One region of the Variovorax sp. FW305-3-2-15-B-LB1 genome, then DNA from elsewhere that is predicted to be linked to it. Evidence: predicted binding sites of a transcription regulator. Region 1 holds the regulator's gene; the other holds the start of a gene.
The links. Region 1 encodes sigma-54, which starts transcription at its own class of promoters, with help from an activator protein. Its sites were predicted from a motif close to TGGCANGNAANCTGCTTT; they were not measured.

Region 1 (15,273 bases):
GAGCCCGGGCCCGAGCTTCGTGATGGTGGCGCGCACGGCCGTGGCCTCACGCAGCGACGGGCTGGCGGCGGCCCTGGGCATGGGCGCCGGCGGGCTGGCGTTCTCCATCGCGGCGCTGGCCGGGCTGCAGGCAGCGTTCCTCGCGGTGCCGGCGCTGTACCTCGCGATCAAGGCCTTCGGCGGCGCCTACCTGATCTACCTGGGCTTTCGCATCTGGCGCGGCGCGCGGCAGCCGCTCGCGATCACGCCCGACACGGACGCCTCGCCCCGCAGCCAGGGCCGCAGCGGACGCACCTTCCTGCTCGGCCTGGCCACGCAGGTCAGCAACCCGAAGACGGCGGTGGTGTACGCGAGCATCTTCGCGGCCTTCCTGCCGCGCGAGGTCCCGCTGGTGCTGGCGCTCGCGGTGCCGGCCGTGATCTTCTGCATCGAGACGGGCTGGTACGCGATCGTCGCGCTGGCGCTGTCCTCGGCCGCGCCGCGCGCGGCCTACCTGCGCTACAAGACCTGGATCGACCGCGCGGCCGGCGGCGTGATGGGCCTGCTGGGCCTGCGGCTCGTGTGGTCGGCGGTGCGCGGCACCTGAGGCGCTAGAGCAGGCTCTCGGGCGTGAGCGGCGACAGCAGCTCGAGCATGGTGCGGTCCCAGAAGCCCGAGTCGGGCTCTTCGTGCAGTACGGTGGTCTTGCCACCTTCCTCGCTGACCCACTCGATGCGCCGCGAGCCGCCTGCCGCTGCATCGCCGCCCTCGGCAAAGCGCAGCCGGTAGGCGCCCTGCTGCTTGAGCACGTCGAGCAGCTTCAAGGTCTGCTGCGCCATCTCGGGGCTGCGGATGAACAGGCCGATCTCGGTGTTGTGGATCTCGGAGCGCGGATCGAAATTCATCGAACCGACGAAGAGGATGCGCTGGTCGATCACCGCCGACTTGGCGTGCAGCCGCCCCACCGACGTGCCAAAGAGGCCGAGGCGCACGCTGCGCCGCGTGCGCGCGGAACTCAGCTCGTGCAACTCGGCGCCCAGCGCGAGCATGTCCGCGCGGTAGCGGCGGTAGGCGGTGTGGACCAGCGGCTCGTCGGTGGCGGCGAGCGAGTTGGTGACCACGCTGATCTTCACGTTGCGCCCGCGGATCTCGCGCATCACCTCCAGCCCTGACGCGCCCGGGATCAGGTAGGGCGAGACCAGCGTCACCTCGCTGCGCGCGCGGCGCATCTGCTCGACCACGTTGTAGCGCACGCTGTCCACGTCGAGCAACGGCACGCCGCCGTACGACGCGGTCTTGCCGATCACGCGGTCGGGCGAATCGGCGTAGGCCTCGGCGGTGGTCCAGATCAGGCCGAGCTTGCCGGCGTCGAGGTCGTCGGCCACGGGGCTGTAGCCGAGCAGGTCGTTGGGCGCGGGCCTGGGCGGCGGCGGCGTGGTGTCGGGGCCGGTGGCGGCGTCGAAGCGGCGCTGCAGTTCTTCGCGCGGCAGGTCGGTGTGCACGACCGCGCCGATCGGGCGCACGTGCGGGCTGTTCCAGTACTGGTCGAACAGCACGCCCAGGCGCGGGATCAGCGCGCCCGTGACGAAGGTGTCGAGGTCGATGAAGTTCGGGCCGGTGGTGCGGCGGAAGTACTGGTTGCCGATGTTGCGCCCGCCCGCCACCGCCATCGCGCCGTCGGCGATGAAGAGCTTGTTGTGCATGCGGCGGTTGACGCGGCTGAAGTCGAACAGCGACGCGGTGAAGCGCTTGAGCAGGCTGCCGCGCCCGGCCGGGAACGGGTTGAACAGGCGCAGCTCCACGTTCGGCGTGGCGGCCAGGCCGAGCAGCAACTCGTCTTCGCCGGACGTGTACAGGTCGTCCATCAAGAGGCGCACGCGCACGCCGCGCTGGGCCGCATCGCGCAGGGTGCGCAGCAGGTAGCGGCCGGTCTCGTCGTTCTCGATCTGGTAGTACTGCACGTCGAGTGTGCGCTGCGCGCGGCGCGCCAGTTGCAGCCGCGTGTCGAAGGCGAAGTCGCCGCCGGGCATCAGGCGAAAGCCGCTGAGGTCGGGGTCGGGCTGCGAAGCCAGCGCGATCTTGCCGAGCGCGGTGTCGGCCGAGACGGCGATGGCCTTGGTGGGCGGGCGCGGTGCCTCGTCGGGCAAGGTGGCACAGCCGGCGAACAGCGATGCAGCCACGAGGGCGAAGACCCAATGCCCCCAGCGCGACAGCAGGCGACGGGTCATCGTGAGCTTTCTACAGGGCTTTGCGCAGGTTGGCCGGTGCGATGCGCAAGGCTTCGCGGTACTTGGCCACGGTGCGGCGCGCGCACTCGATGCCCTGCTCTTTCAGCATCTCGGAGATCTGGCTGTCGGACAGCGGCTTCTTGATGCTCTCGGAACTCACGAACTGCTTGATCAGCGCGCGCACCGCGGTGCTCGACGCGTTGCCGCCGGTCTCGGTGCCCAGCGCCGAGCCGAAGAAGTACTTGAGCTCGACCGTGCCGAAGGGCGTGGCCATGTACTTGGCGGTGGTCACGCGCGAGATGGTCGACTCGTGCAGGCCCAGCTCGTCGGCGATCTCGCGCAGCACCAGCGGGCGCATGGCCAGCTCGCCGTGCACGAAGTAGCTCTTCTGGCGCTCGACGATGGCGTTGCTCACGCGCAGGATGGTGTCGAAGCGCTGCTGGATGTTCTTGATGAACCAGCGCGCCTCCTGCAACCGCTGCGACAGCGCCTGGCTGCCCTCGCCCTTGTGCGACTTGAGCGCGCCGGCGTAGATGTCGTGCACGCGCAGGCGCGGCATGACCTCGGGATTGAGCATGACGCGGAACTTCACATTGGTGCCGCGCCCGGTCTTGGTGACGATCACGTCGGGGATGACGATGTTGCGCTCGACGTCGACAAAGCGGCGTCCCGGCTTGGGTTCGAGCCGCGCAATGACCTGCAGCGCCGAGCGCACCAGGTCTTCGTTGGTTCGCGTGAGCGTGGCCAGGCGCTTGAAGTCGCGCCGCGCGAGCAGCTCCATCGGCTGCTTGCAGATCGCGATGGCGGTCTTGCGGATGAGCGCTTCGGCCTCGGTCTCGTCTTCGCTGGCGAGCGCCTTGAGCTGGATGCTCAGGCATTCGCCGAGGTCGCGCGCGCCGACGCCGACCGGCTCCAGGCTCTGCAGCAGGCCCAGCGCCACCTGGAAGTGGTGCACCAGGTCGTCGAACTGGTCGTTGTCGTCGCCCGCCAGGCCCGAGGCCAGCGCGGGCAGCGAGTCTTCGAGGTAGCCGTCGTCGTTGAGCGATTCGATCAGGAAGCGCAGCGCGGCACAGTCGTTTTCGTTCAGGCGCAGGCTCAGCGCCTGGCGGTGCAGGAACGACTGCAGCGACTCCTGGCTGCGCGCGAGCTCGGTGGCGTCGGCACGCTCGTCGTCGCCCAGGTTGTTCTGGCGCGCGGGTGCGTCGCTGCCCCACTCGCTGTCGTCGGGCGCCATGTCGACGGTGCCGTCGCCTTCCCAGTCGGGCTCGCGCTCGGCGATCTCGGCGGCGGGGCCGTCGGAGTCGGGGGTCGAGGTGGTGGTGTCGCTGGACGTGGAGGACGTGCTGGCGGCGGAGGGCGTGAACTCGGCCTCCCCCTCGCCCGCGTCGTCGCGCGGCACCGGCGCGTCGGCCGTGTCCAGCCCGAACTCCTCGCGCGCCGCTTCTTCCGCGGTGCGTTCGAGGAACGGGTTCTCGTCCAGCATCTGCTCCACCTCCTGGCTCAGTTCGAGCGTGGAGAGCTGGAGCAGGCGAATGGACTGCTGCAGCTGTGGCGTCAGTGCCAGATGCTGCGAGACGCGAAGGGACAGCCCTTGCTTCATAGGAACCGCCCCCGCCCTTACATGCGGAAGTGCTCGCCCAGGTACACCCTGCGTACCTCGGCGTTGTCGACGATCTCCGAGGGTGTGCCTTGTGCCAGCACGTGCCCGTCGCTGATGATGAACGCGTGATCGCAGATGCCCAGCGTCTCACGCACGTTGTGGTCGGTGATGAGCACGCCGATGCCGCGCTCTTTCAGGAAGCTGATGATCCGCTGGATCTCGATCACCGCGATCGGGTCGATGCCGGCGAAGGGCTCATCCAGCAGGATGAAGCGCGGCTGCGTGGCCAGCGCGCGCGCGATCTCGACGCGGCGGCGCTCGCCGCCCGACAGCGCGAGCGCTGGCGAATCGCGCAGGTGGTCCACGCGCAGGTCGGCCAGCAGGTCGGCCAGGCGCTCTTCGGTGTGCTGCTTGGTCAGCGGCATCATGCGGCCGTTGGCGTCGGGCTCGCGCTGCAACTCGAGCACGGCGCGCACGTTTTCCTCGACCGTGAGCTTGCGGAAGATCGAGGCTTCCTGCGGCAGGTAGCTCAGGCCCATGCGCGCGCGGCGGTGGATGGGCATGTGGGCGATGGGCTCGCCGTCGATGGTGATCTCGCCGGCGTCGGCGCGCACCAGCCCGACGATCATGTAGAACGAGGTGGTCTTGCCCGCGCCGTTGGGGCCGAGCAGTCCGACGACCTCGCCCTTTTGCACGTCGAGCGAGACGTCTTTCACGACCGTGCGGCTGCCGTAGCTCTTCTTGAGGCCGCGCGCCACGAGGCGGCTGCCCGGAATGCCGTCGGCGGTCTGGGTTCCTGCGGTTTCGATCACTTGCGCCCTTCCCCTTCGGTGCCGCCCAGCGTGGTGCTCGGGCGCAGCCCGGCGCCGGGCGCGGGAGTGGGTGCCGGGGCCGCGGGCTTCTTGCCACCCGCTGCCGGTGCGGAGCCGGGCGCCGCCGGGGCCGGCGTGGCCTTCGGCGTGAGGATGGCCTTGACGCGGCCGCCGCCGCCCGCCGAGACGCCGGCGTTCGGCGGCACGAGGGAACCGTTGACGGTGTAGGTGTCGTTGCTCTGGTCGTAGACGATCAGCGCGCCGCTGCTCTCGTCGTTGGCCGTGGCGCCGATCAGCCGGCGCATGACGGCACGGCGGATGAACTTGACGTTGTCGGCGCGGCTGTCGTACTCGATGACTTCCGACTCGCCCTCGATCCACTCGTCGCCGGCGTTGCGCTTCTGCTTGTAATAGGCCAGCTTGCCGGGCGCCGCCGTGACCACGCCGTACTGGTAGCCCTCGGCGTCCTGGCGCACGTCCAGCCGCGCGCCGCGGATGATGATCGTGCCCTTCGTGACCAGCACGTTGCCGGTGAACACGCTGGTCTGTTTCAGGTCGTCGTAGCGCATCGAGTCGGACTCGATGTTCATCGGCTTGGTGCGGTCGGCGGTTTCGGCCAGAGCGCCCGAGGCGGCACCGGCCAGCAACAGCGCACCGAAAGCCAGGCGGCCGAGGCGACGAAGGGTGGGGAATGTGGGGATGGAGGGCAATGTCATAAAGGCACGAAACTTGCTCTGAAACATTGTATGCGTGGGATGGCAATTGCCCACCGCCGCCAATGAAAAAGCCCGCCGAAGCGGGCCTTGCATTCGACCAAGAAAGCAGGTCGCCGGGTCGGTCAGCCCTTCTTGGCTTCGCCGATGAGGAAGGTCGCGACCTGCAGCACCTTGGACATGCTGCCGGCGGTTTCGCCGTCGACATACCAACGGCCCGCCACGGCCAGGGCCGGCACGCCGGCGACCTTGTAGGCCTCGGTCTGCTGCGCCGCACGGCGGGCCTTGCTGGCCACGCCGAAGGACGCAAAGGTTTCCTTGAACTTGGCGCCGTCGAGGCCGGCACGCTCGGCCCAGGCCTGGATGTTGGCTTCGCCGTTCAGGTTCTGGCGCTGCGCGTGGATCGCGGCGAAGACCTTCGGGTGGTACTCGTCCAGCTTGCCCATGGCTTCGAGCGTGAAGTACAGGCGCTGCTTGGCTTCGACGTCGTTGCCCACGAAGGGCACGGGGATGCGGCGGAAGGCCACTTCCTTCGGGGCTGCCTTGACCCAGGCTTCGAGCGAGGGCTCGAAGTCGTTGCAATGCGGGCAGTTGTACGAGAAGAACTCGACCACCTCGACCTTGCCGGCGGGTGCATCGACGGGCACGCGCTTGTCGAGCACGAGGAAATCGGTGCCGGCCTTGGGGGCGCGCTGGGCGTGTGCCGGAACGGCAGCCAGCGAAAGCAGCCCGATCGAAGTGGCGGCCAGCGAAAAGTCACGACGTTTCATGGAAAAGGTTCTCCTGTGGGTACCGCAGTACAGAGCCGGCGCGCCGCCGGGAGTTCCCCGTGGGCGGCGCGACCGAGGCGCTGGAATTGACAAACGAGTGCGGCGAATGCCGCGCGGGCGAGAGCTTAAAGGCTGTTCAGGAAAAGCGTCGGTCAGCGCTGCACGCGCACCAGCGCCGATTCGAGACCGCCGCCGTCGAGCCGTTCCTTGAGCCGGTCGGCGTCGTCCTTCTTGTTGAACGGGCCCGCGCGCACGCGGTAAACCGTGCGACCGGCCTGCTCGCGCTCGGTGACCTTGGCCTCGACACCCATGAGCGACAGCTTGGCGCGCTGCGCCTCGGCGTCGTCGGTGGTGCGGAAGGCGCCGGCCTGCACGAAGTACATGAAGGGGTCGGCACCCGACGACGACGGCGCGGCGGCCGTGTGGCTCGGCGCGGCGGACGCGGTGGTCGTGCTGCCGCCCGCGCGGGCCCGGGCCAGGTCGCCCAGCGGATCGTTCGACGGCGGCAGGGCATTGGCTTCGGCCGGCACCGGCGCGGGGCGCGCCGGCTTGGGCGCCACCACCACGGGGGCCGGGGCGGTGACCGGCGCGGTGGCGACAGGCGGCGTGCCGGGCGCCACGGTGGCGGGCGCGCCGGTGATCGGGTTCACCGGGCCGGTGGCCGTGGCGGCCGGCGGCGTGGCGGCGGGCTTGGGCGCGCCGGCCTTGCCGGCCAGCGGCGCGTTCGGGTCCCAGTCGCGGTTCTTGCGGGCTTCGGCTTCGTCCTGCTCGGCACCGCCGCGTTGCGTCTTGTTGACGAACGGGATCGGCACCTTGGTGACGTAGACCGCGATGCCCAGGGCGACGCCCAGACCGAGCACCAGGCCGATGATCAGCCCGATGACGATGTTGCCGCGTTGTCTGCTTGTCTTCTTCATGTTCAGAGGGTGATTCACATCTTGCTCGGCGCACTGACGCCGAGGATCGCGAGGCCATTGTGCAGCACCTGCGCGGCCGCTGCGACGAGTGCGAGACGCGCCAGCTTGACCGGCTCGTCGTCCACCAGGATGCGCTCGGCATCGTAGTAGCTGTGGTAGCTGGCCGCGAGTTCGCGCAGGTAGAAAGTCACGTCGTGCGGGGCGAAATCCTTCGCTGCCGCCGTCAGCATGGCCGGGTACTTGGCCAGCAGCAGCATCAGCGCCTGGGCTGCCGGGCTGTCCAGCGGCGACAGGTCGACCGCCTTGAGCGCGGCCACGTCGCCGCCCCAGGCCGCGAGCACCGAGCAGATGCGCGCGTGGGCGTACTGCACGTAGTACACGGGGTTGTCGTTGTTCTTGGTGACCGCCAGGTCGACGTCGAAGGTGTATTCGGTGTCGGGCTTGCGGCTGAGCAGGAAGAAGCGCACGGCATCGGTGCTGGTCCACTCGATCAGGTCGCGCAGCGTGACGTAGCTGCCGGCGCGCTTGCTGATCTTGACCTCTTCGCCGCCCTTCACGACGCGCACCATGGTGTGCAGCACGTAGTCGGGGTAGCCCTCGGGAATGCCTTCGCCCGCGGCCTGCAGGCCGGCGCGCACGCGCGCGATGGTGCCGTGGTGGTCGGTGCCCTGGATGTTCACGACCTTGTGGAAACCGCGCTCCCACTTGGCGATGTGGTACGCGACGTCGGGCACGAAGTACGTGTACGTGCCGTCCTTCTTCTTCATCACGCGGTCTTTGTCGTCGCCGTAGTCGGTCGACTTCAGCCACAGCGCGCCGTCCTGCTCATAGGTCTTGCCGGCGGCCACGAGCTTGGCCACGGCCGCCTCGACGCGGCCGCTGGTGTAGAGACTGGACTCGAGGTAGTAGTTGTCGAAGCGCACGCGGAAAGCCTGCAGATCGAGGTCCTGCTCGCGGCGCAGGTAGGCCACGGCGAATTCGCGGATGCTGTCCAGGTCGTCGATGTCGCCGCTGGCGGTGTACTCGCGGTCGTCCGACTTGACGGTCTTCTTCGCCTTGAAGTCCTCGGCGATGTCGGCGATGTAGTCGCCGTTGTAGGCCGGGGCCTTTTCGCCGCTGGGCCACTCGGCGTCGCCGGGCTTGAAGCCCTTGGCACGCAGCTGCGTGCTGTTGGCCAGCGTCTGGATCTGCACGCCGGCGTCGTTGTAATAGAACTCGCGCCACACGCTCTGGCCCTGCGAGGCCTGCAGGTTGCAGATGGCGTCGCCCAGCGCGGCCTGGCGGCCGTGGCCGACGTGCAGCGGACCGGTCGGGTTGGCCGAGACGAACTCGACCAGCACCTTTTCGCCGGTGGCGGGCTGCTGGCCGAAGCCTGCGCCGGCGGCCAGCACCTCGCGCACGATCTGCTGCTTGGCGGCAGCCTTCAGGCGGATGTTGAGGAAGCCGGGGCCGGCGATCTCGATGGCCTCGACCCATTGGCCGAAAGCAGGGGTGGCGAGCAGCGCAGCGCTCAGTTCCTCGGCCAGTTCGCGGGGCTTGCGCCCCAGCGGCTTGGCGAGCTGCATGGCAGCGGTGCTGGCGAAATCGCCGTGCGCCGCCACCTTGGGCGACTCGAACGCGGCTTTGGCGCCGGCGCCGGGAGAGAGGGTTTCGAGCGTGTTCGCGAGCGCCGCGAGCAGCTCCTGTTTGACCAATAGCATCTGTGAATTTTACCGGGGGCAAACCCGGACCCAGTTAACGATCGTCATCCGATGGGCGATGTCGCCCGTTAGGATGGTCGGCCCCGAGGCGGGGCGTCTGTCACAACTCAACCTTGCAAGGACATATCCACCATGAAGAAGCTCCTTTCCCTGGTCGCCTCCACCGTCGCGCTCGGCGCCTGCCTGTCGTTCAGCGCCTACGCGCAGGACAAGGCACCCGCCCCGGTCGTGGCCCCCGCTGCCGCCGCCGCACCTGCGGCAGCCCCTGCCGCTGCGGCCGCACCCGCCGGTGGCGCCAGCTGCGATGCCAAGGCGATCGACAAGAACGGCAAGCCCCTGGCCGGCGCCGCCAAGAACAGCTTCATGAAGAAGTGCACCAAGGCCGCCGCCGGACCCGCCTGCGCCGCCAAGGCCCTCGACAAGAACGGCAAGGCCCTGGCCGGTGCCGCCAAGAACAGCTTCATGAAGAAGTGCGAAGCCGACGCGGCCAAGGCCTGATCCGGCGCGGCGCCGTGTGGCGCTGACATTTGTTACTCCCGAAGGGCCCGCTCATGCGGGCCTTTTCTTTTGTCTTTTGTGTTGATTACTTGCCGAAGCCGCGCGCCAGGAACACCGCCACCAGCGGGATCAGTGCGATCAGGTGCGCCTGGATCATCACCAGCTTGCGCGTCTTCAGGATGTCGGCCTCCGCCGGCAGCTTGCCCGTGGCGCGCAGCGTCTTGCGCCAGCGGAAGTAGGTCAGCGTCGGGAAGATCGACAGCACGCCCACGATGATGAACAGCGTGAGCTTCACGTGCAGCAGCGGGTTGGTCCAGTACCAGGCCGTGCCCTTCACGCCCCACCAGGTGCGCGCGATGCCCGTGGCCAGCACGGCGATCGCGGCGATGCCGTAGACCATGTCGACCTTGGCCAGCCGCTCGACCACGGCGGCATTGAGCCATTGCACGCGGCACAGCGCGGCTTCACTGGAAATGAACACAACCATCGTGAGGATGGCCAACAGATGCAGGTAGGCGAGGATGGCTTCGAGGGTCATCGGAAACTTTCTTCATCGGGGTTGCAAGCAAATGCAAAAAGCATTGTGCCGCCCGGTCACGATTTCAGGACCGCCCGCCCCAGAATTCCGGCTGCCCGTACTGCGCTTTGAGGAAATCAAGCCACAGTCGCACGCGCAGCGGCAGGTGCTTGGTGCCTGTGAACACCGCATAGATGCCGTTGGGCGGCGCGGCGAAGTCGTCGAGCAGGGGCACGAGCAGGCCGGCGTCGATCTCGGCCTCGACCTCCCAGGTGCTGCGCCAGGCGATGCCGTGGCCCGCCAGGCACCAGTCGTGCAGCACCTGGCCATCGGAACAATCGAGCGGGCCACTGGGGCGCAGGTGGATGAGTTCCTGCACGCCCTCCTCGCTGGTAATGCGAAAGGCCCAGCCGCGCGTCTGCGAGGCGTCGCTCGACAGCGTGAGGCAGGCAAAGCGCGACAGCTCGCCCGGGTGTTTGGGCGCGCCGTGGCGGCGCAGGAACTCGGGCGTGGCGACGCAGCGGCGGCGGTTGTCGGCCAGGCGCACGCTCACCAGCGACGAGTCGGGCAGGTCGCCCACGCGCACGGCGCAGTCGAAGCTCTCGCCGGTGACGTCGACCACGCGGTCGCTGAGGTTCAGCGAGATCGTCACCTCGGGATGCAGCGCATGAAAGCGCGGCACCAGCGGCGCGACGTGGCGGCGGCCGAAGCCGGCCGGCGCGGTCACGCGCAGGTGGCCGCTGGCCTTCACGCCGCCGGCGCTCACGCTGGCCTCGGCGTTCGCGAACTCGGTCAGGAGGCGCTGGCAGTCTTCGAGAAAGGCGCTGCCTTCGTGCGTGAGCGCGATGCGGCGCGTGGTGCGCACCAGCAGCTTGACGCCCAGGCGTTCTTCGAGCGCGTCGATGCGACGGCCCATGATCGCGGGCGCCACGCCTTCCGCCTTGGCCGCCGCGGTGAGGCTGCCGCGGGTCGCGACCGAGACAAAGGATTCGAGTTGCTTGAGGCGGTCCATGGCGCGGGAACTATATCGCCCGCCACCGAAGATCAGTCCCCAGCCGTGACGCCCTGCGCCCGCAGCGCGGCGATGTCGCCGTCGCTGTAGCCCACTTCTTTGAGCAGCGCCGCGCTGTGCTCGCCGATGTGCGGCGGCTGCAGGCGGATGCCGGGACGTTCGCCGCCCAGCGTGAACGGCGCGAGCGGCACCTTGGCCATGTGGCCGTCGTTCATGCGCACGGGCGCGAGGCCGCCGGTGGCGTTCAGGTGCGGGTCGTCGAACAGCTCCTGCGGCTTGGTGATGGGCGCGAAGGGCAGTTCGTTCTGCTCGAACACCGCACTGAGTTCGGCCGCGCTGTGGTTGGCGAGGTGCGAGCGCAGGATCGGCATCATCCACTCGCGTGCGCGCACGCGGTCGTTGTTGGTCTTCAGGCGCGGGTCGGCCAGCATCTCCTCAAGGCCGAAGGCCTTGCAGAAGATGGCCCACTGCTTGTCGCTCACGGCGGCAAGAAAGATCTGCTCGCCGTCCTTCACGGTGAACACGTCGTACACGGCCCAGGCCGAGATGCGGCTGGGCATCGGGTCGGCGGCCTTGCCCGTGGCGGCGAACTGCATCATGTGCTGCGCGACCAGGAACACGTTGTTCTCGAACAGCGCCGACTGCACCTCGCAGCCCTTGCCCGTGAGGTCGCGCTGGCGCAGCGCGGCCATCGCGCCGATGGCGCCGAACATGCCGCCCATGATGTCGTTCACGCTGGTGCCCGCACGCAGCGGGTCGCCCGCGCGGCCGGTCATGTAGGCCAGGCCGCCCATCATCTGCACCACCTCGTCGAGCGCGGTGCGGTGGTCGTACGGGCCGGGCAGGAAGCCCTTGTGGCTCACGTAGATGAGGCGCGGGTTGAACTTGCTGAGCGTGTCGTAGTCGAGCCCCAGCTTCTTCATCGTGCCGGGCTTGAAGTTCTCGCTCACGATGTCGGCGGTGGCGATGAGGCGCAGCGCGGCCTCCACGCCTTCGGGCTTCTTCAGGTCGAGCGCGATGCTCTTCTTGTTGCGGTTGAAGGTCGGGAAGAAACCCGCGCCCGAACCCAGCAGGCGGCGCGTGTTGTCACCCTCGATGGGCTCGACCTTGATGACCTCGGCGCCCAGGTCGGCCAGCAGCAGGCCGCAGGTCGGGCCCATGACCATGTGGGTGAACTCGACGACGCGCACGCCCGCGTAGGGCAAGGGATTGGCTTCAGACATGAGAGAGGGTTTCCTGGACAAAGCCCTTGGGCAGGCCGGCTTCGGGCGTCATGCCGTAGACCGGTTCGCCGGGCAGGCCGGCCTTGAGCGGCGCACGCGCCGCGATGAGTTTGTCGATGTCGATGCCGGTGCGCACGCCCATGGCCTCGAACATGAAGACGAGGTCTTCGGTGACCGCATTGCCCGACGCGCCCGGCGCATACGGGCAGCCGCCGAGGCCGCCGAGCGAGGCGTCGAAGGTGCGCACGCCCTCGTCCCACGCGGCCAGGCAATTGGCGATGCCCAGGCCGCGCGTGTTGTGCATGTGGGCCGCGCCCGCGTGCACGCCGAGTTCGGCGCGCAGCCGCTTGAAGAGGCGGCGCACCTGCGCGGGGTTGGCGTAGCCCACGGTGTCCGACAGACCGACCTCCTGCGCACCGGCCTCGACGCACTGCACCGCCAGGCGGATCACGTCGTCTTCCGGCACCAAGCCCTGCAGCGTGCAGCCGAAGGCGGTGGAGATGCCGGCTTCGAGCTTCACCTGCGGTGCGAGGGCGCCGCGCAGCTCGGCGATGGCACGCACCTCCTCGACCATCTCGGTCGGCGTCTTGCGCACGTTGGCCAGCGAATGCGCGACGCTGGCCGACACCGGCATCGTGAGCTTGTGCACGCCCGCCTCGAGCGCGGCCTGCGCGCCCTTGCGGTTGGGCACCAGCGCCATCACCACGAGGCCGGGCAGCGTGACCGCGTGGCGCACCACCTCGGCAGCGTCGGCCATCTGCGGCAGCAGCTTCGCGGGCACGAAGGAAGCGACCTCGATCTCGCGCAGGCCGGCGGCATGCAGCGCGTCGATCCAGCGCAGCTTGTCGGCCGTGGGCATGGTGGCCTTCACGGACTGCAGGCCGTCGCGCGGACCGACCTCGCTGATGAGAACGTCGGGGGAGGTCATCGGGTGCTTTCTTGACTGTTCTATCTTGCAGAACTATATTCTGTTAAACAGAATTAAATCGGCAAGCCCGCCGACTGTCAAGCCACGCCATGCCCCGCAAAGCCCAGACCGAATCGGTGTCCGACCTCAACGCTGCCCCCGGCGGCGCCGCCGCGGTCGACCGCGCGCTGAGCCTGCTGTCGGCCTTCCGGCCCGGCGACGAGGCGCTGTCGCTGGCGCAGTTCGCCGAGCGCACGCAGCTGTACAAGAGCACGGTGCTGCGCTTGCTGGCCTCGCTGGAACATGCGCGGCTGATCCGCCGGCAGGACGACGGGCGCTACGCGCTGGGGCTGGAGATCGCGCGGCTGCACGGGCTGTACGCGGCGTCGCAGTCGCTCGACCGCCTCGTGCTGCCGGTGCTGCGCACGCTCGCCGCCGCCACCGGCGAAAGCGCGGCGTACCACGTGCGGCAGGACCAGGGCGACAGCTGGGTGCGGCTGTGCCAGTTCCGCGTCGACTCGTCGCATGTGGTGCGCGACCACGTGCGCGCGGGGGACCTGCTGCCCAACGACCGGGGCGCGGGCGCGCGCGTGCTGATCGCCTTCGGGCCCGAGGCCGAACGGCCGCGCGGCGCGAAGGAACGCAAGCTGTACGACGCGATCCGCGCGCAAGGCTATTGCGCGCTGGTGGGCGACCGCACGGCCGAGCTGGCGGGCATCTCGGCGCCGGTGTTCCATGCGGATGGCGGCCTGGCCGCGGCGGTCACGCTGACGATGCCGACGCACCGCTACGACGAGGGCTATATCGAGCCCGTGCGCGCGGCGGCGAAGGCGCTCAGCGGGCAGGTCTGAGCATCAGGATTCAGCCTTGAAGCCCGAGTTCTTGATGGGCAGTTCCCACCGCTTCAGGTGCGTCGCCTGGATGCTCGCCAGTTCCGCCGGTCCCGCATGCGCCGGCACGAGGCCCAGCGCGTAGATCTTTTCCTGCACGTCGGGCATGCGCAGCGCGTCGGCCACGGCCTTGTCGATGCGCGCGACCAGCTCGGGCGACATGCCCGGCGGGCCATACAGCCCGAAGAAGGCATCGGCCGTCACGTTGATACCCGCTTCCTTCAGTGTCGGCACGTCGGGCAGCGCGCGGCTGCGCTTTTCGCCCGTCACCGCGAGGATGCGGACCTTGCCCGCGCGGTGGTGCTCGATGGTTTCCGAGGCGGTGTCCACCATCAGCGGCACCTGTCCGCCGATGAGGTCCTGCGCGGCCGGCGCGCCGCCGCGGTAGGCGACGTGCGTCATCGGCACGCCCGAGGCCTGCGCCAGCAGCTGGCCCGCGAAGTGCGGCACCGTGCCGGCGCCCGAGGTCGCGTAGTTGGCCTTGCCCGGGTTGGCCTTCATCCAGGCCAGCACCGCCTTCAGGTCGCCCGCCGGCGCACCCGGCCCGGCCGTCACCGCGAAGTCGAAGGTGCTGCCGAGCGAGATCGGCGTGAAGTCCTTCACCGTGTCGTAGCCGAGGTTCGAATACAGCCACGGGTGGATCACCATCGCGCCGCTGGGCGAGAAGATCAGCACGCTGCCGTCCGGCGGCGAGCGCTTGAGTTCGGCCAGCGCCAGCCGGCCGGCCGCGCCGGGCTTGTTGTCGACGATGACGTTCTGTCCGAGCGACACGCGCATCTTGTCGGCCAGGATCCGCGCGACCACGTCGGCCGACCCGCCCGGCGGAAAGCCGATCAGGATGCGCACCGTGCGCTCCTGCGCGAACGCCATCGGCGCGAAGGCCGTGGCGGTGATGACGGCAGCGGCTTGCGCTGCGAACTGGCGGCGTTGCATGGGGCGGTCTCCTCGGGGTGGTTGTTCTTCGGTGTGCGTGGGGTCGTCAGCGCAGCGCGGCCAGCAGGGCCTCGTTCTGCGCCGGCAGGCCGACGCTCACGCGCAGCCATTGCGGCAGGCCGTAGGGGCCGAGCAGCGAGACCTCGATGCCGGCGGCCAGCAGGCGCGCGTGCACGGCCGGCGCATCGCCGACCTGCACCATCACGAAGTTGCCCGACGACGGCACGTGCGGCAGGCCCAGCGCGGCGAAGCCCGCGGCGAGCTGCTCGCGCCCGGCGGTGTTGAGTTCGTAGGTGCGCGCCAGGAAGTCGGTGTCGCCCAGCGCCGCCACGGCCGCGGCCTGGGCCGGCGTCGTCACGTTGAAGCGCGGGCGGTGCGCGTTCATGCGCGCCGTGAGCGCCGGCTGCGACACGCCGTAGCCGATGCGCAGCCCCGCCAGGCCGAAGGCCTTGGAGAAGGTGCGCGCCACGATCAGGTTGGGCAGGCGGCGCACCCATTCGATGCTGTCGTAGCGCTGCGCGGGCGTGAGGTACTCGGTGTAGGCCTCGTCGAGCAGCACCGTCACGTGCGCGGG
Region 2 (15,273 bases), on a different contig from region 1:
CGGAAAGCGCGTGCGGAAGGCCCGGTAGAAAGCCTCGGACTGCGGCGTCTGCACGTTCGGCAGCCAGTCGGCCACCGCGACCACGCGGCCGATGCCCGCGTCGCCGATGGCGGCCGGCGCGCCCAGCGCATTGCCGTAGAAGGTGTAGAAGCTGCCGTTGAAGCCAGCCTCGCGCGCGGCCTTCACGAGCAGCGTGAGGTCGTTGCCCCAGTTGCCGGTGACCACCGCCTGCGCGCCGCTGGCGAGGATCTTGGTGGCGTAGGGCGCGAAGTCCTTCACCTTGCCCATCGGGTGCAGCTCGTCGCCGACGATCTCCACGTCGGGGCGCTGCACGCCCAGCTGGCGGCGCGACTCGCGCAGCACGGCCTGGCCGAAGCTGTAGTCCTGGCCGATCAGGTAGACGCGCTTGAGCGCCGCGTCGTCCTTGACCACGTCCATCAGCGCGGCCACGCGCATGTCGGCATGGGCGTCGAAACGGAAGTGCCAGAAGCTGCAACGCTCGTTGGTCAGCACCGGATCGACCGCCGAGTAGTTCAGGAAGATCGCGCGGCGCGAGGGGTCGCGCTCGTTGTTCTTGTCGATGGCATCGATCAGCGCCGCGGCCGTCACCGACGAATTGCCCTGCAGCACGATGCGGGTGCCGTCGTCCATGGCCGCGCGCAGCGCCGACAGCGCCTCTTCGTTCTGGCCCTTGCTGTCGTAGCGGTCCAGTTGCAGCGGCCGCGCGCCGCCGGCCAGCTTCACGCCGCCGCGCGCGTTCACGCGCTCCACGGCCCACTGCAGGTTGCGGAACACGGCCTCGCCGGTGTTGGCAAACGGGCCGCTCATGCTCTCGATGAGCGCCAGTCGGATGGGGGCGGGTTGCGGGGCCTGGGCCAGGCCGGCGAACGGGGTCGCGCATAGCGCCGCCGCTGCGAATTTCAAGGCCTGGCGGCGCCAAATAAAGGGGGTTTTCATTGTCTTGAAACGCGTGCCGATGCGCCTAGATGAGGTGTCAAGCGGCACTCACGATGGAAAGGCCGCGCAGTGTAAGGGACACACATTCCATGTCCCCATTGTGTTCATTCACCCAGGAGTTTTCGCCATGTTCTTCACCCCCACCCACCGCGCGCATTTCGCTCCCCGTGCCCACGACCGCGCCTTCGAGCGCTTCGTGAACGAGGCCTTCGCCGGCGCCCGCCGCTCCCCTCTGGTCGAGCAGGACGACAAGAGCTGGACCCTGTCGCTGGACGTGCCCGGCCTGTCGCGTGAAGACCTGTCGGTGGCCATCGAAGGCGCCGTGGTCCGCATCGAAAGCAAGGCCGAAGCCAAGCGCCAGATCAAGCTCGCCTACGAGCTGCCGCAAGCCATCGACCTGGCCACCAGCGAAGCCAAGCTGGAGAACGGCGTGCTGACCCTGAAGCTGGGCAAGCTGGTGCCGGCAAGCCAGGTTTCGAACTTGCAGATCAACTAGTCCCGGCGATGCCCCCACGAAGAAAATGTTAGTGACAGCTTGTTTTGACTTTAAACAAGCGCCGTATTCACAATAGTGCCAAATAACGTCACATGATGTGACGATTTATTAGTACTTTCTTCTTCGTGGGCATCTCGTAAACGCATCGAGTTCCCGGGCGGTGCGGACAGCGGGTGTGCCTCAAGGCACCATGAAAACGCACCTGCAGTCAGCCAATGACAACGAACGGTCCGACACGCTCCTGATCTTCCTGCCAGGGGCCTACCTCAAACCCGAAGAGTTCGAGCGCGAGGGCTTCATCAGCGCCGTGCGCGAGCGGCACCTCGCAGCCGACGCACTGCTGGTCGATGCGGACGTCTCCTACTACTACGACCAGACCCTCAGCGAGCGGCTGCACGCCGACGTCATCGAGCCGCAGCGGGCCAAGGGCTACACCTCGATCTGGCTGGTCGGCATTTCCATCGGCGGATTCGGCGCGCTGATCCACGAACTGGCGCGGCCGGGCTCGGTGGACGGCATCGTGGCGCTGGCGCCCTACCTCGGGCGCCGCGTGCTCGGTGCGGAAATCAAGAAGGCCGGCGGCCTGCGCGCCTGGCAGGCCCCCACCGGGCCGCAGCCCGACGAGGAACCCGACCGCAAGCTCTGGCCCTTCTTCCAGCAGTACCTGGCGCCGAAGCCTTCCCAGGACCTGCCGCCGCTGTACCTGGGTTTCGGCCTGGCCGACCGCTTTGCCAGCAACCACAAGCTGCTGGCCGACGCCCTGCCCCCGGGGCGCGTGTTCACGACCGAAGGCGGCCACGACTGGCCCGAGTGGCGCCAGCTCTGGCGCAACGTGCTCGACGTGCTGCCGCTGCCCTCGCTGGGGCGTGCACGGCAGCAGCCGGCTACACGGTTTCCGGCAGCGGCGTCTCGGGCGTCATCAGCGATGCCATCGGCCATCGCGGCTTGACGTCGAAGGCGTAGCGCTCCGAAGCCTGCGACAGGCCCGACTGCAGCCGCATCGCGGCCGCCATGGCGATCATGGCGCCGTTGTCGGTGCACAGGTGCAGCTCGGGGTAGTGCACGCGCACCTTGCGCTTGGCGCAGGCCGCGTTCAGCTGCTCGCGCAGGTTCTTGTTGGCCCCCACGCCGCCGGCCACCACCAGCCGCTTCAGGCCGGTCTGGTCCAGCGCCGCGAGCGACTTCTTCAGCAGCACTTCGACGATCGCCGCCTGCGTGGAGGCGGCCAGGTCGGCCTTGCGCGCCTCGAGCTGGTCGCCGAGCTTCTTGGCCTGCGTGAGCACGGCCGTCTTCAGGCCGGCAAACGAAAAATCGAGGTCGCCGCTGTGCAGCAGCGGGCGCGGCAGCTTGAAGGCCGCGGCGTCGCCGCCTTCGGCCAGCTTCGCGAGCCAGGGGCCGCCGGGGTACGGCAGGCCCATGAGCTTGGCGCTCTTGTCGAAGGCCTCGCCGGCCGCGTCGTCGATGGTTTCACCGAGCAGTTCGTAGCGGCCCACGCCGTCGACCCGCATCAGCTGCGTGTGGCCGCCCGACACCAGCAGCGCCACGAACGGAAATTCGGGCGGGTCGGCGCTCAGGAACGGCGACAGCAGATGCCCTTCGAGGTGATGCACCCCCAGCACCGGCTTGCCCAGCGCCACGCCGAGCGCGCAGGCCACGCCCGCGCCCACGAGCAGCGCACCGGCCAGGCCCGGGCCGCGCGTGTAGGCCACCACGTCGATCTCGGCCAGCGAGCGTCCGGCCTCGGCCATGACGGCTTCGGTGAGCGGCAGCACGCGGCGGATGTGGTCGCGGCTGGCCAGCTCGGGCACCACGCCGCCGTAGGCCTGGTGCATGGCGATCTGGCTGTGCAGCGCGTGCGAACGCAGCAGCGGCAGCGCGTCGCCGTGCGACTCGACCAGCGCCACGCCGGTCTCGTCGCAGGATGATTCGATTCCCAACAAGAGCATGGCGCCGAGTGTAGGGGCCGCCCGCCGGCGGCGCCCGCGAAGGGGCAAGCAAGGCACGGAAGTTGCACGAGCGGGATGCGCTCCTTCTGCGCCCCCACGAATGACTTCCGGCCTGAGCTTCCTGATCGCCGCGCGCCGATGCGAGATCGACGCGCTGGACCAGCTCGCGCGCACCAGCGAGCTGGTCGGCGCCATCGGGCGGCTCGTGCATGCGCTGCAGCGCGAGCGCGGCATGTCGAACGTGTTCCTGGCCTCGCACGGCGGGCGCTTTGCCGACCAGCGCGGCCCGCAGATCGCCGAATGCCTGGCGCTCGAGCAGCAGGTGCGCGCCGGCTTCGATCGGCTCGAGGCCGAGCACCATCGCGCGGTGGGCGCCGGCCATGGCGCGCGCCTGTTCAGCCGCATCGCCTGGGTGCTGCCCGGCCTGGACGCTCTGCCCGCGCTGCGCCGGCGCATCGACGCACTCGAACTCCAGCCGGTGCAGGCCGTGGCCGCCTTCGCCAAGCTGGTGGCCGGCCTGCTGGCGGTGGTGTTCGAGGCGGCAGACGGCGCCACCGACCCCGAGATCTCGCGCCTGCTGGTGGCGATGTTCAACTTCATGCAGGGCAAGGAGTTCGCCGGCCAGGAGCGGGCCTTCGGCGCCGCCGCGCTCGCGCTGGGCCGGGGCGACGACGCGCAGCGCCAGCAGTGGAGCCATCTCATCGAGTCGCAGGAGCGCTGCTTCCAGGTGTTCATCGATTTCTCGGGCGACGCGGTGCGCACGCTGTGGCACGACAGCCAGTCGGACGCCGTGCTGGCCGAGCTCGAGCGCCTGCGCCGCAAGGGCGCCACCTCGGTGCCCGCCGACGCGGTGCTGAGCCAGGCCTGGTTCGACTGCTGCACGCGGCGCATCGACGCCATGCAGACGGTCGAGAACCGCCTCTCGGCCGACCTGCGCGCGCTGTGCGACCACAAGACCGCCCAGGCGCGCAGCGAGCTGGCGGCCTACCGGCAACTGCTCGGCACGCTGGCCCCGCAGGCCGGCGGCGCGCTCTTCTTTGACGATGCCCAGCAGGCGCAGGACGCCACGCCGGCGCAGCTCGGGCGCCACCTCGAACGCTCGGTGCTCGACATGGTCCAGGAGCAGTCGCAGCGCCTGCAGGCCATGAGCGACGAGCTCGACACCGTGCGGGCCTCGCTCAACGAACGCAAGATCGTCGAGCGCGCCAAGGGCCTGCTGATGGCGCACCGACGCCTGAGCGAGGCCGAGGCGCACAAGATGCTGCGCCAGACCGCCATGAACCAGAAGCGCCGCCTCGTCGACGTGGCCGAGTCGATGCTGGCCATGGCCGACTACCTGCCGCTCGAACCTGCACCGCGGCGCTGACCCGGGCCGCTTGGATTGGTGCAGCGCACAACAGTTGTGCGTAGCCCGGTTTCGCAGGCCGACTGGAACTTTCTCCTGCACCGGCGCGCCCTGCCAGCTATCTTTTCCATAGCTCCCAACGGCAGTTGCGGGCTGGCACACCGCTTGCATGGAGCTTGTCACAGACCGCAAGGTCTTCAGGCAGGTTGCACCCAACGGCGGGTGCGGCCCACCGAACCGGACAAAGGCGTCCCCATCCCGCAAGGGCTCGTTCACGAGCAGCCCCTGCGCGGTGCGGACGCCTTTTCGTTTTTGTCTTTCACTTCTGGAGCCCCGCCCATGTCCGATCTGCTGCTGAAAACCAAACTGAGCCGGCGCCGCGTGCTGCAGGCCGCCGCCCTCGGCGCCGTGGGCATCGACCCCGCGCTGCGCGCCGCCGTCTGGGCCCAGGGCTCGGACAAGCCCGAGAAGGAAGAAGTGAAGATCGGCTTCATCCCGCTGACCGATTGCGCCAGCGTGGTGATGGCCTCGGTGCTGGGCATCGACAAGAAGTACGGCGTGAAGATCGTGCCGAGCAAGGAAGCCAGCTGGGCCGGCGTGCGCGACAAGCTCGTGAACGGCGACCTCGACATGGCGCACGTGCTCTACGGCCTCGTGTACGGCATGCACCTGGGCGTGAGCGGGCCGAAGAAGGACATGGCCGTGCTCATGACCCTGAACAACAACGGCCAGGCCATCACGCTGTCGAAGAAGCTGGCCGACAAGGGCGCGGTCGATGCGGCCTCGCTCGCCAAGCTCATCGCCAAGGAAAAGGGCGAATACACCTTCGCCCACACCTTCCCCACCGGCACGCACGCCATGTGGCTCTACTACTGGCTCGCCTCGGCCGGCATCGACCCGTTCAAGGACGTGAAGAACATCACCGTGCCGCCCCCGCAGATGGTGGCCAACATGCGCGTGGGCAACATGGACGGCTACTGCGTGGGCGAGCCCTGGGGCCAGCGCGCGATCATGGACGGCATCGGCTTCACCGGCATCACGACGCAGGACATCTGGAAGGACCACCCCGAGAAGGTGCTGGGCTGCACCGCGGAGTTCACGAAGAAGTACCCGAACACCGCGCGCGCCGTCACGGCCGCGATCCTCGAGGCCGGCAAGTGGATCGACACCGGCCTGCAGAACAAGAACAAGATGGCCGAAACCATTGCTGACAAGAGCTACGTCAACACCAGCGTGGACGCCATCAACCAGCGCATCCTGGGCCGCTACACCAACGGCCTGGGCAAGAGCTGGGACGACCCCAACCACATGAAGTTCTACAACGGCGGCGCCGTGAACTTCCCGTACCTGTCGGACGGCATGTGGTTCCTCACGCAGCACAAGCGCTGGGGCCTGCTGAAGGAACACCCCGACTACCTGAAGGTGGCCACCGAGATCAACCGCATCGACATCTACAAGCAGGCCGCCGCCGCCACGCAGACGCCCGTGCCCAAGGACGTGCTGCGCACCAGCAAGCTCTTCGACGGCACCGTCTGGGACGGCAAGGACCCGAAGAAGTACGCCGAGTCTTTCAAGCTCCATGTCTGAGGAGAAACGCACCATGGTCAGCGCTGTCTTCCATTCCCCGCTCGACGCCGTGGCCTCGCAGGTCGCCGCGCCCGTGGTGTCCAGGCCCCTGGCACCCGCCCCCGCTGCGGCCGCTGCGGCGGCGGCACCCGTGCCCCGCACCCGCACGCCCCTGGACCTGCGCGCCTTCTGGATGCGCGTGCTCCCGCCGTTCCTGGGCTTCGGCCTGCTGGTGCTGGTGTGGGAGATCGTGGCCATGAAAAGCACCACCGGCTTTCCTTCGCCGCTGGCCACCTGGCAGCAGGCGCTCACGGTGTTCAGCGATCCGTTCTACAGCAAGGGGCCGAACGACCAGGGCGTGGGCTGGAACGTGCTCTCGTCGCTGCAGCGCGTGGCGCTGGGCTTCGGACTGGCGGCAGCGGTCGGCATTCCGGCCGGCTTCGCCATCGGGCGCTTCGAGTTCCTCTCGCGCATGTTCAACCCGCTCATCAGCCTGCTGCGCCCGGTGTCGCCGCTGGCCTGGCTGCCCATCGGCCTGCTGGTGTTCAAGGGCGCCAACCCGGCCGCGATCTGGACCATCTTCATCTGCTCGATCTGGCCGATGGTCATCAACACCGCCGTGGGCGTGCAGCGCGTGCCCAGCGACTACATGAACGTGGCCAAGGTGCTCAACCTCAGCGAATGGAAGATCCTCACCAAGATCCTCTTTCCCGCCGTGCTGCCCTACATGCTCACCGGCGTGCGCCTGGCGGTGGGCACCGCGTGGCTGGTGATCGTCGCGGCCGAGATGCTCACGGGCGGCGTGGGCATCGGCTTCTGGGTGTGGGACGAGTGGAACAACCTCAACGTCGCCAACATCATCATCGCGATCTTCGTGATCGGCATCGTCGGCCTGGTGCTGGAGTTCGCGCTCATCAAGCTCGCCACCGCATTCACGTTCGAAGAGGTGAAGTCATGAGCCGCACGGCCGCTCCGAAGGCGAATACCGCAGCGCTGCTGCGCGGAGGTTTCCAATGAACGACGACAGCAAGTACATCGAGATCCACGGCGTCGAACAGGCGTTCAAGACGCCCAAGGGCCGCTTCGTCGCGCTGCGCGACGTGAACCTGAACGTGGCCAAGGGCGAGTTCGTCACGCTCATCGGCCACTCGGGCTGCGGCAAGTCGACGCTGCTGAACCTGATCGCCGGGCTGACCACGCCCACGCAGGGCGTGCTGCTGTGCGCCAACAAGGAAATCAAGGGCCCGGGGCCCGAGCGCGCCGTGGTGTTCCAGAACCACTCGCTGCTGCCCTGGCTCACCTGCTTCGAGAACGTGTACCTCGCGGTCGAGCGCGTGTTCGCGGTCACCGAGAACAAGGCGCAGCTGCGCGAACGCACCGACGCGGCACTCGCGCTGGTGGGCCTCACGCCCGCGGCGCAGAAGCGCCCCGGCGAAATCTCGGGCGGCATGAAGCAGCGCGTGGGCATCGCCCGGGCGCTGTCGATGGAGCCCAAGGTGCTGCTGATGGACGAGCCCTTCGGCGCGCTCGACGCCCTCACCCGCGCCAAGCTGCAGGACGAGCTGCTCGCCATCGTGCAGAAGACGCGCAGCACCGTCGTCATGGTCACGCACGACGTCGACGAGGCCGTGCTGCTGAGCGATCGCATCGTGATGCTCACCAACGGCCCGGCCGCCACCATCGGCGACGTGCTGGCGGTGGACATCGCGCGTCCGCGCAACCGCGTCGCGCTGGCCGAAGACCCGGCCTATGTGCATGCGCGCAAGGCGGTGATCGATTTTCTCTACACGCGCCAGGCGCACGTGGAGAAGGCCGCGGCCTGACCCGGCAGGCGCGGCACGACGGGCGTCAGGACATGATGACCTGCAGGCTGTGCTCGTACCACCCGGTCAGGCGCTCGAAGGTGTCCACGAGTGCCTCGCTGGAACGCACCAGCGTGGCGCGCCCATCGGCACTGTCGAGCGCCTGCACACCGCCGACGAGGCGCAGCCACTCGTCGCGCGCGCTCGCCAGCCCGGCGCGGATCTCGGGCGAGCTGAGCGGGGCACGCTCCAGCTCCAGCAGCGCGGCTTCGAATTCGTTCATGGTCGGCAGCAGCCGTTCGCGCGAGGCACCGGCCGCGAGCGTCGAGGCCAGCAGCGCGTCCTTGGCCAGCCGCTGTGCGCGCATGCGCTGCCGCCCGCAGATGTTGACGATGCGCAGCGCGCGCCGCGCACCCGAGGCCTCCAGCGCGTCCGTCAGCGACTCGGCCGCCGACAGCAAAGCCTCGCCGCGCGCATCGATCGCGGCCAGCCCTTGCGACACGGGCTTGGCAGCCAGCAGCACGGCCAGCGCGAGCCACGCGGCCTGCACCTCGCCGAGCGCCCGCACGCCGGCCGGGCCCAGCTCGAGGGCCGTCAGATGATCCAGCGTCTGCTGCACCCGCTCGGTCGACTGCGTGCGCAGCACGCGCGCACGCTGCGCGTCGATGCCGGCCGCGAGCTGCGCCGCTACGCGTACCAGCCGCTGCGAGAGCATGCGCAGCTGGCCCGCGCGGTTGATCGCCTCGGCCCATTGCGCGGCCTCGATGACCGAGCGCGACACCTCGCCCAGCCGCAGGTTGGCGTGCATCGCGGCGCCGCGCAGCAGGCCGAAGGCCTCGTCCTCGCCGATGCCGCGCGCGGACATCAGCAGGCCCTTGGCGCGGTCGACCCACTTTCGCTCGTCCATGCGCGTGCGCAGGGCGTAGAGCTCGGTGCGCAGCGCGGCCTCGCGGGTCCAGCGGGCCTGCGCCTGCGCGGTCAGTGCGGCGAACGCATCGGCGCTCTCGATGGGTACCCACCCGTGCACGCCCGCGGCCACGAGCGCCGCGTGCTGCGCGCCGTCCAGCGGCGCGCTCATCACGCCCAGTGCGCATGGCGGTGCGCCGCCCCAGGCAGCCAGTGCTTCGAGCAGCGCGTCGAGCTGCGGCTCTGTTTCATCCAGATGCACCAGGACCATCGACGGTGCGAGCGCCTGCGTGCGCTGCACCAGCGTGTGGCAGCCCGCGCGCCCGAGCACCGCGACGCCCGCGGCATCGATCGACAACTGCAGCGACGCCGGCAAGGGCTCGCCTTCAGCGGGTTCAGGGGAAAGGACGACGAGAAGGGACATGGCGGCAAGGTGTGGCAAGGCCCGGGAAGCATAGGTCACGCCAGCCTGCATCCGCAGGCACGCCTCTTGCATCGAAGGGGGCACGGTGTAACGAAGCACCGCTTTGGTGAGGCTGCAGGTCCCTGCATCCAACCCGGCCATCCTCAGGCCGGGCTCACCCCCATGCCGACGGCGTTCGCCGCCGGCCTCCCGACTCCACCCCTGTCCGTCGACACGGCCGCTCCCCGGTCGCGTCGCGGCTTTTTGCACCTTTGAACGCCATGTCCGGTTTCAGGAATTTCTTGCAGTCAGGCCACAGTCCGACCCTGTTCGCGGCCTTCCTGTACTTCTCGTTCTCCTGCTGCATCTGGGTGCTCAACGGCGCCATGGCGCCCTTCATCGGCGAGACCTTCAACCTCTCGCCCGCGCAGAAGGGCCTGATGCTGTCGGTGCCGATCATCGCGGGCGCGCTCATGCGCTTTCCGCTGGGCCTGCTGTCGCAGTACATCGGCCGCAAGAAGGCAACGCTGGTCGAGATGGGCCTCATCGCCGTGGCGATGCTGTTCGGTTTCTTCTTCGTGAAGAGCTTCAACGACCTGCTCGCCATGGGCGTGCTGCTGGGCATCGCCGGCGCGAGCTTCGGCGTGGCGCTGTCGCTGGGCTCGGGCTGGTTCCCGCCGCAGCACAAGGGCCTGGCCATGGGCCTGGTAGGCGCGGGCAACGTGGGCACGGCCGTGTCGGTGCTGGTGGCGCCGCCGCTGGCCAACTGGCTGGGCTGGCAGGCGGTGTACGGCGTGGCCGCCGTCGCGATCCTCATCCCGATGGTCGTGATGGTGTTCTTCGCCAAGGAGCCGCCGGACGTGGACCCGCACGGCAGCTTCCGCGCCCACATCGCCTGCCTGTTCGAGAAAGACGGCTGGGTCTTCAGCCTGATCTACGGCGTGACCTTCGGCGGCTTCATCGGCCTCACGACCTTCCTGCCCTCGTACTACTACGACCAGTTCGGCGTGAGCAAGGTGCAGGCCGGCCAGCTGACGATGCTCGCGGCCTTCATGGGCGCGGCGGTGCGCATCGTGGGCGGCTGGTTGTCCGACCGCTGGGGCGGCGTGAACACGCTCACGGTGGTGCTGCTGGTGGTGGCCGTGGGCCTCGTGCTGGTGGGCTTCTCGTCGGGCTCGCTGGCGCTCACCACGCTGCTGCTGATCGTCTGCTTCGCCGCGCTGGGCGCGGGCAACGGCGCGCTGTTCCAGCTGGTGCCGCTACGCTGGCCCACGAGCACGGCGGTGGCCGGCTCGATGATCGGCGAGATCGGCGCCCTCGGCGGCGGCCTGGTGCCCAACGCCATGGGCCTGTCGAAGCAGTACCTGGGCAGCTATGCCTGGGGCTTCGTGTTCTTCGGTGCGCTCTCGCTGGCGATGCTGGGCGTGATGCGCGTGATGCAGATCCGCTGGACGCGCACCTGGGCCGAAAAAGGCGGACGCGCACGCGTCACACCGGCCCCTGCGGCTGCCAAGCCCTCGCCCGTTCGCAAGGCCGCCCGTTCATGACCCGCTTCGCCCGCCCCCGCTCAACGTGGCAGGAAGAGAAGCCACACGATGAGCAGCACGTTGAACAGCACCGACACGCCGAGCGCGAGCTGGTACAGCGCGAGCGGGTCGCGGCGGATCAGCGGCGTGGCGGCGGGCGCGTTCACGGGGCGCGAGGCGCCGCGCTCCAGCGCGAGCAGCATCTCCTCGGCGGTCTCGAAGCGTTCGCGCGGATCGCGGGCCACGGCCTTGCGCACCAAATGGTCGAGCCACACGGGCACGTCGGGCCGCAGGCGCGAGAGCGCGACCGGGTCGCGCCGGTAGCGCGCCACCTGGTAGGGCTCGATCTCGCCGTAGGGCAGGTGCCCGCCGAGCCACTGGTAGAGCGTGGCCCCGAGCGCGAACAGGTCGCTGCCCGCATCGGCCACGCCGCCTTCCTCCCACTGCTCGGGGTTGATGTAGCTCGGCGTGCCCGCATGCAGCTCGCGCTGCGCCGCGCCCTCGCGGCCCGAGATCGCCACGCCCAGGTCGAGGATGCGCCAGCGCCCGTCGTCGCCCCGGTGCAGGTTGCCGGGCTTAATGTCGCGGTGGACCACGCCGTGGCGGTGCAGCCGCCCGAGCGCGCGGCTCACCTCGATGGCCGCGGCGACCACCTCGGCCACGGCGCCGCGCGTGCCGTCCTTGCGCATCTGCTCGAGCGTGCGCCCGCCGTGCCAGTCGAACACGATGTACAGCGCGCTGGCGTCCGGGGCGCGCTCGTGCACGCGCACGAAGCCGCCGCCCTGCCCCACGCGCTGCCCCAGCCAGGCCTCGTGCGCCAGCATCGCGCGCTCCTGTGGGTCGTCGGCGCGCGAGGGGTGCAGGGTCTTGAGCGCGACCAGCTCGCGCGTGACCGGATGGCGCGCCTGGTACAGCAGGTGTACGCCGGTGTCGGCCACCAGGCCGGTGACGACGTAGCCGTCGAGCACGTCGCCCACCTTGAGCCACGGCGGCGGCGCGAGCCGGCGGCCGTCGCCGAGTTCGTCGTCGAGCTGGCGCGCATCGAGCCCCACCACGCGAATCACGAGCGCGGTCGCGTTGTCGCGCGTGCCGGCGGCCAGCGCGGCCTGCACCAGCGCCTCGCTTGCTGCCTCGGCGTCGCCCTGCAGCGCGAGCGCGGCCACCTGCTGCGGCTTGAGCACGCCGTGCACGCCGTCGGTGCTGAGCACGAAGCAGTCGCCCACGCGCACGTCGCCCTGCAGGTAGTCGACACGCACCTGATCGTCCAGGCCGATGGCGCGCGTGAGCCGGCTGCGCATGTCGGGGTGGTCGAAGGCGTGGTCCTGCGTGAGCAGCTGCGCGGGCTCGCCGTCGGCGCGCACGCGCCAGGCGCGCGTGTCGCCCACGTGGGCCAGCGTGTAGCTCTGGCCGTGCAGCACCAGCGCGGTGAGCGTGGTGAGCGCCGTGCCGGCGCCCTCCTGTTTGCCCTGGCGCCGGCGGTTGTGATCGGCCAGCCAGCCGTTCTGCGCGCCGATCAGGCGGTCGAGCGCGGCGGTCGGCTCCCAGGTCGCGGGCGTGGCGAAGTAGTCGGCCAGCAAACCCATCACCGTGGTCTGCGCCGCTTCGCGGCCGCGTCCGCCGCTCGAGACCCCATCGGCAATCGCCGCGATGAGTCCGCGGGCCTCGTCGCCGGCCGGCGCATGCACCGTGCCGGCGAAGTCCTCGTTCGCGTCGCGCGGCCCACGCTGGCTGCTGTAGCCGATGTCCACTTCAAAGCTCATGGCGCGATTCTGACCGCGCGCCGCGGGCCGTCGTTCGGTTGATTTCCCTGAAAGGTCCCGCCCCATGAAGAAAATGAAACTCGTGATGGTCGGCAACGGCATGGCCGGCGTGCGCACGCTCGAGGAGCTGCTGAAGATCGCGCCCGACCTGTACGACATCACCGTCTTCGGCGCCGAGCCGCACCCGAACTACAACCGCATCCTGCTGTCGCCCGTGCTCGCGGGCGAGCAGACGGTGGACGAGATCGTGCTCAACAGCTGGGAGTGGTACAGCGACAACCACATCACGCTGCACGCCGGCAAGAAGGTGGTCGAGGTCGACCGCGTGAACCGCATCGTGCGTGCGGAAGACGGCACCGAGGCGCCCTACGACCGCCTGCTGATGTGCACCGGCTCGAACCCCTTCATGCTGCCCGTGCCCGGCAAGGACCTGAAGGGCGTGATTGCCTACCGCGACATCGCCGACACCGACTACATGATCGAGACCGCGCGCACGCACAAGAACGCGGTGGTCATCGGCGGCGGCCTGCTCGGCTTGGAAGCCGCCAACGGCCTGATGCTGCGCGGCATGACCGTGACGGTGGTGCACGTGATGCCCTGGCTCATGGAGCGCCAGCTGGACGACGTGGCGGGCAAGCTGCTGCAGAAGTCGCTCGAAGACCGCGGCCTGAAGTTCCTCATGGGCGCGCAGACGCAGGACCTGGTCGGGGGCGACGATGGCCGCGTGAAGGCCATCCGCTTCAAGGACGGCACCGAGGTCGCGGCCGACCTCGTGGTGATGGCCGTGGGCATCCGCCCCAATGTGGAGCTGGCCGAGAAGATGCGCCTGCACTGCAACCGCGGCATCGTCGTCACCGACACGATGCAGACCGTGACCGACGCGCGCATCTACTCGGTGGGCGAATGCGCGGCGCACCGCGGCATCGCCTACGGCCTGGTCGCACCGCTGTTCGAGCAGGCCAAGGTCGCGGCCAACCACCTGGCGCAGTTCGGCATCGGCCGCTACCTGGGGTCGCTCACCTCCACCAAGCTCAAGGTGACGGGCATCGACCTGTTCAGCGCCGGCGAGTTCATGGGCGGCGAAGGCACCGAAGAAATCGTCATGAGCGACCCCTTCGGCGGCGTCTACAAGAAGCTGGTGCTCAAGGACGACAAGCTGATCGGCGCCTGCCTGTACGGCGACACGGTGGACGGCAGCTGGTACTTCAAGCTGCTGCGCGACGGGCGCAGCGTGCACGACATCCGCGACAAGCTGATGTTCGGCGAATCGAACATCGGCGACACCGGCCACGAAGGCCACAGCAAGGCCGCCAGCATGCCCGACGACGCCGAGGTGTGCGGCTGCAACGGCGTGAACAAGGGCACCATCTGCAAGGCCATCAAGGAAAAGGGCCTGTTCACGCTCGACGAGGTGAAGAAGCACACCAAGGCCAGTGCCAGCTGCGGCTCGTGCACCGGGCTGGTCGAGCAGATCCTGATGTTCACCGCGGGTGGCGACTACTCGGCCACGCCGAAGAAGAAGGCGATCTGCGGCTGCACCGACATGAGCCACCAGGACGTGCGCGACGCGATCCGCAAGGAGCACTGGCTCACGCACGACGCGGTCTACCGCGGCATGGGCTGGCGCACGCCCAACGGCTGCGCCACCTGCCGCCCGGCCGTCAACTACTACCTCATCAGCACCTGGCCCAAAGAGGCGAAGGACGACCCGCAGAGCCGCTTCATCAACGAGCGCAGCCACGCCAACATCCAGAAGGACGGCACCTACTCCGTCATCCCGCGCATGTGGGGCGGCCACACCACGCCCGACGAGCTGCGCCGCATTGCCGACGCGGCCGACAAGTACAAGATCCCGACCGTCAAGGTCACGGGCGGCCAGCGCATCGACCTCTTGGGCGTGAAGAAGGAAGACCTCGAAGGCGTGTGGAAGGACATCGGCATGCCCTCGGGCTTTGCGTATGCCAAGTCGCTGCGCACGGTGAAGACCTGCGTGGGCAGCGAGTGGTGCCGCTTCGGCACGCAGGACTCCACGCAGATGGGCAAGGACCTGGAGCGCGCGCTGTGGGCCATGTACTCGCCGCACAAGGTCAAGCTGGCCGTGTCGGGCTGCCCGCGCAACTGCGCGGAGGCCGGCATCAAGGACGTGGGCGTGATCGGCGTCGACTCGGGCTGGGAGCTGTACGTGGGCGGTAACGGCGGCATCAAGACCGAGGTGGCGCAGTTCCTCGTGAAGGTGAAGACCGCCGAGGAAGTGATGGAACACGCCGGCGCCTTCCTGCAGCTGTACCGCGAGGAAGGCTGGTACCTGGAGCGCACCGTGCACTACATCGGCCGCGTCGGGCTGGACTACGTGAAGAAGAAGATCCTCGACGACGTCGAAGGCCGCAAGTCGCTGTGGGAACGGCTGCAGTTCGCGCTCGACGGCGAGCCCGACCCGTGGTTCGAGTCGGCGCAGGCCTCGGTGGACGTGCGGCAGTTTGCGCCGCTGAGCGTGTGATCGGAGCGACCGCTTGAAACGACGACTCTTCATTGCTTCTTCCGCCCTCGCCGCGCTCGCCCCGGTGGG

Region 2: AC3WQR_RS14160 (CmpA/NrtA family ABC transporter substrate-binding protein) is a predicted target of sigma-54. The motif match lies at 4,899-4,916, and genes of this name have one in related genera.

What each region holds. Positions count from the first base shown of each region.
Region 1 covers NZ_JBYSZY010000034.1:50,863-66,135, reverse strand. Annotated here, with positions in the region: gene AC3WQR_RS20435 (LysE family translocator) at 1-586, shown strand, start outside; gene AC3WQR_RS20430 (phospholipase D family protein) at 591-2,207, opposite strand; gene rpoN (RNA polymerase factor sigma-54) at 2,218-3,807, opposite strand; gene lptB (LPS export ABC transporter ATP-binding protein) at 3,825-4,619, opposite strand; gene lptA (lipopolysaccharide transport periplasmic protein LptA) at 4,616-5,335, opposite strand; gene AC3WQR_RS20410 (thiol:disulfide interchange protein DsbA/DsbL) at 5,458-6,102, opposite strand; gene AC3WQR_RS20405 (SPOR domain-containing protein) at 6,255-7,019, opposite strand; gene argS (arginine--tRNA ligase) at 7,034-8,719, opposite strand; gene AC3WQR_RS20395 (hypothetical protein) at 8,852-9,217, shown strand; gene AC3WQR_RS20390 (DUF2214 family protein) at 9,303-9,755, opposite strand; gene AC3WQR_RS20385 (LysR family transcriptional regulator) at 9,820-10,746, opposite strand; gene AC3WQR_RS20380 (CaiB/BaiF CoA transferase family protein) at 10,779-11,969, opposite strand; gene AC3WQR_RS20375 (hydroxymethylglutaryl-CoA lyase) at 11,962-12,897, opposite strand; gene AC3WQR_RS20370 (IclR family transcriptional regulator) at 12,987-13,727, shown strand; gene AC3WQR_RS20365 (Bug family tripartite tricarboxylate transporter substrate binding protein) at 13,731-14,699, opposite strand; partial or broken gene hisC (histidinol-phosphate transaminase) at 14,746-15,273, opposite strand, start outside.
Region 2 covers NZ_JBYSZY010000019.1:3,232-18,504, forward strand. Annotated here, with positions in the region: gene AC3WQR_RS14135 (branched-chain amino acid ABC transporter substrate-binding protein) at 1-957, opposite strand, end outside; gene AC3WQR_RS14140 (Hsp20/alpha crystallin family protein) at 1,085-1,453, shown strand; gene AC3WQR_RS14145 (alpha/beta hydrolase) at 1,644-2,402, shown strand; gene tsaD (tRNA (adenosine(37)-N6)-threonylcarbamoyltransferase complex transferase subunit TsaD) at 2,338-3,399, opposite strand; gene AC3WQR_RS14155 (nitrate- and nitrite sensing domain-containing protein) at 3,500-4,765, shown strand; gene AC3WQR_RS14160 (CmpA/NrtA family ABC transporter substrate-binding protein) at 5,084-6,331, shown strand; gene ntrB (nitrate ABC transporter permease) at 6,345-7,268, shown strand; gene AC3WQR_RS14170 (ABC transporter ATP-binding protein) at 7,324-8,133, shown strand; gene AC3WQR_RS14175 (ANTAR domain-containing protein) at 8,159-9,442, opposite strand; gene AC3WQR_RS14180 (MFS transporter) at 9,703-10,968, shown strand; gene AC3WQR_RS14185 (bifunctional protein-serine/threonine kinase/phosphatase) at 10,989-12,707, opposite strand; gene nirB (nitrite reductase large subunit NirB) at 12,772-15,204, shown strand; gene AC3WQR_RS14195 (type IV pili methyl-accepting chemotaxis transducer N-terminal domain-containing protein) at 15,218-15,273, shown strand, end outside.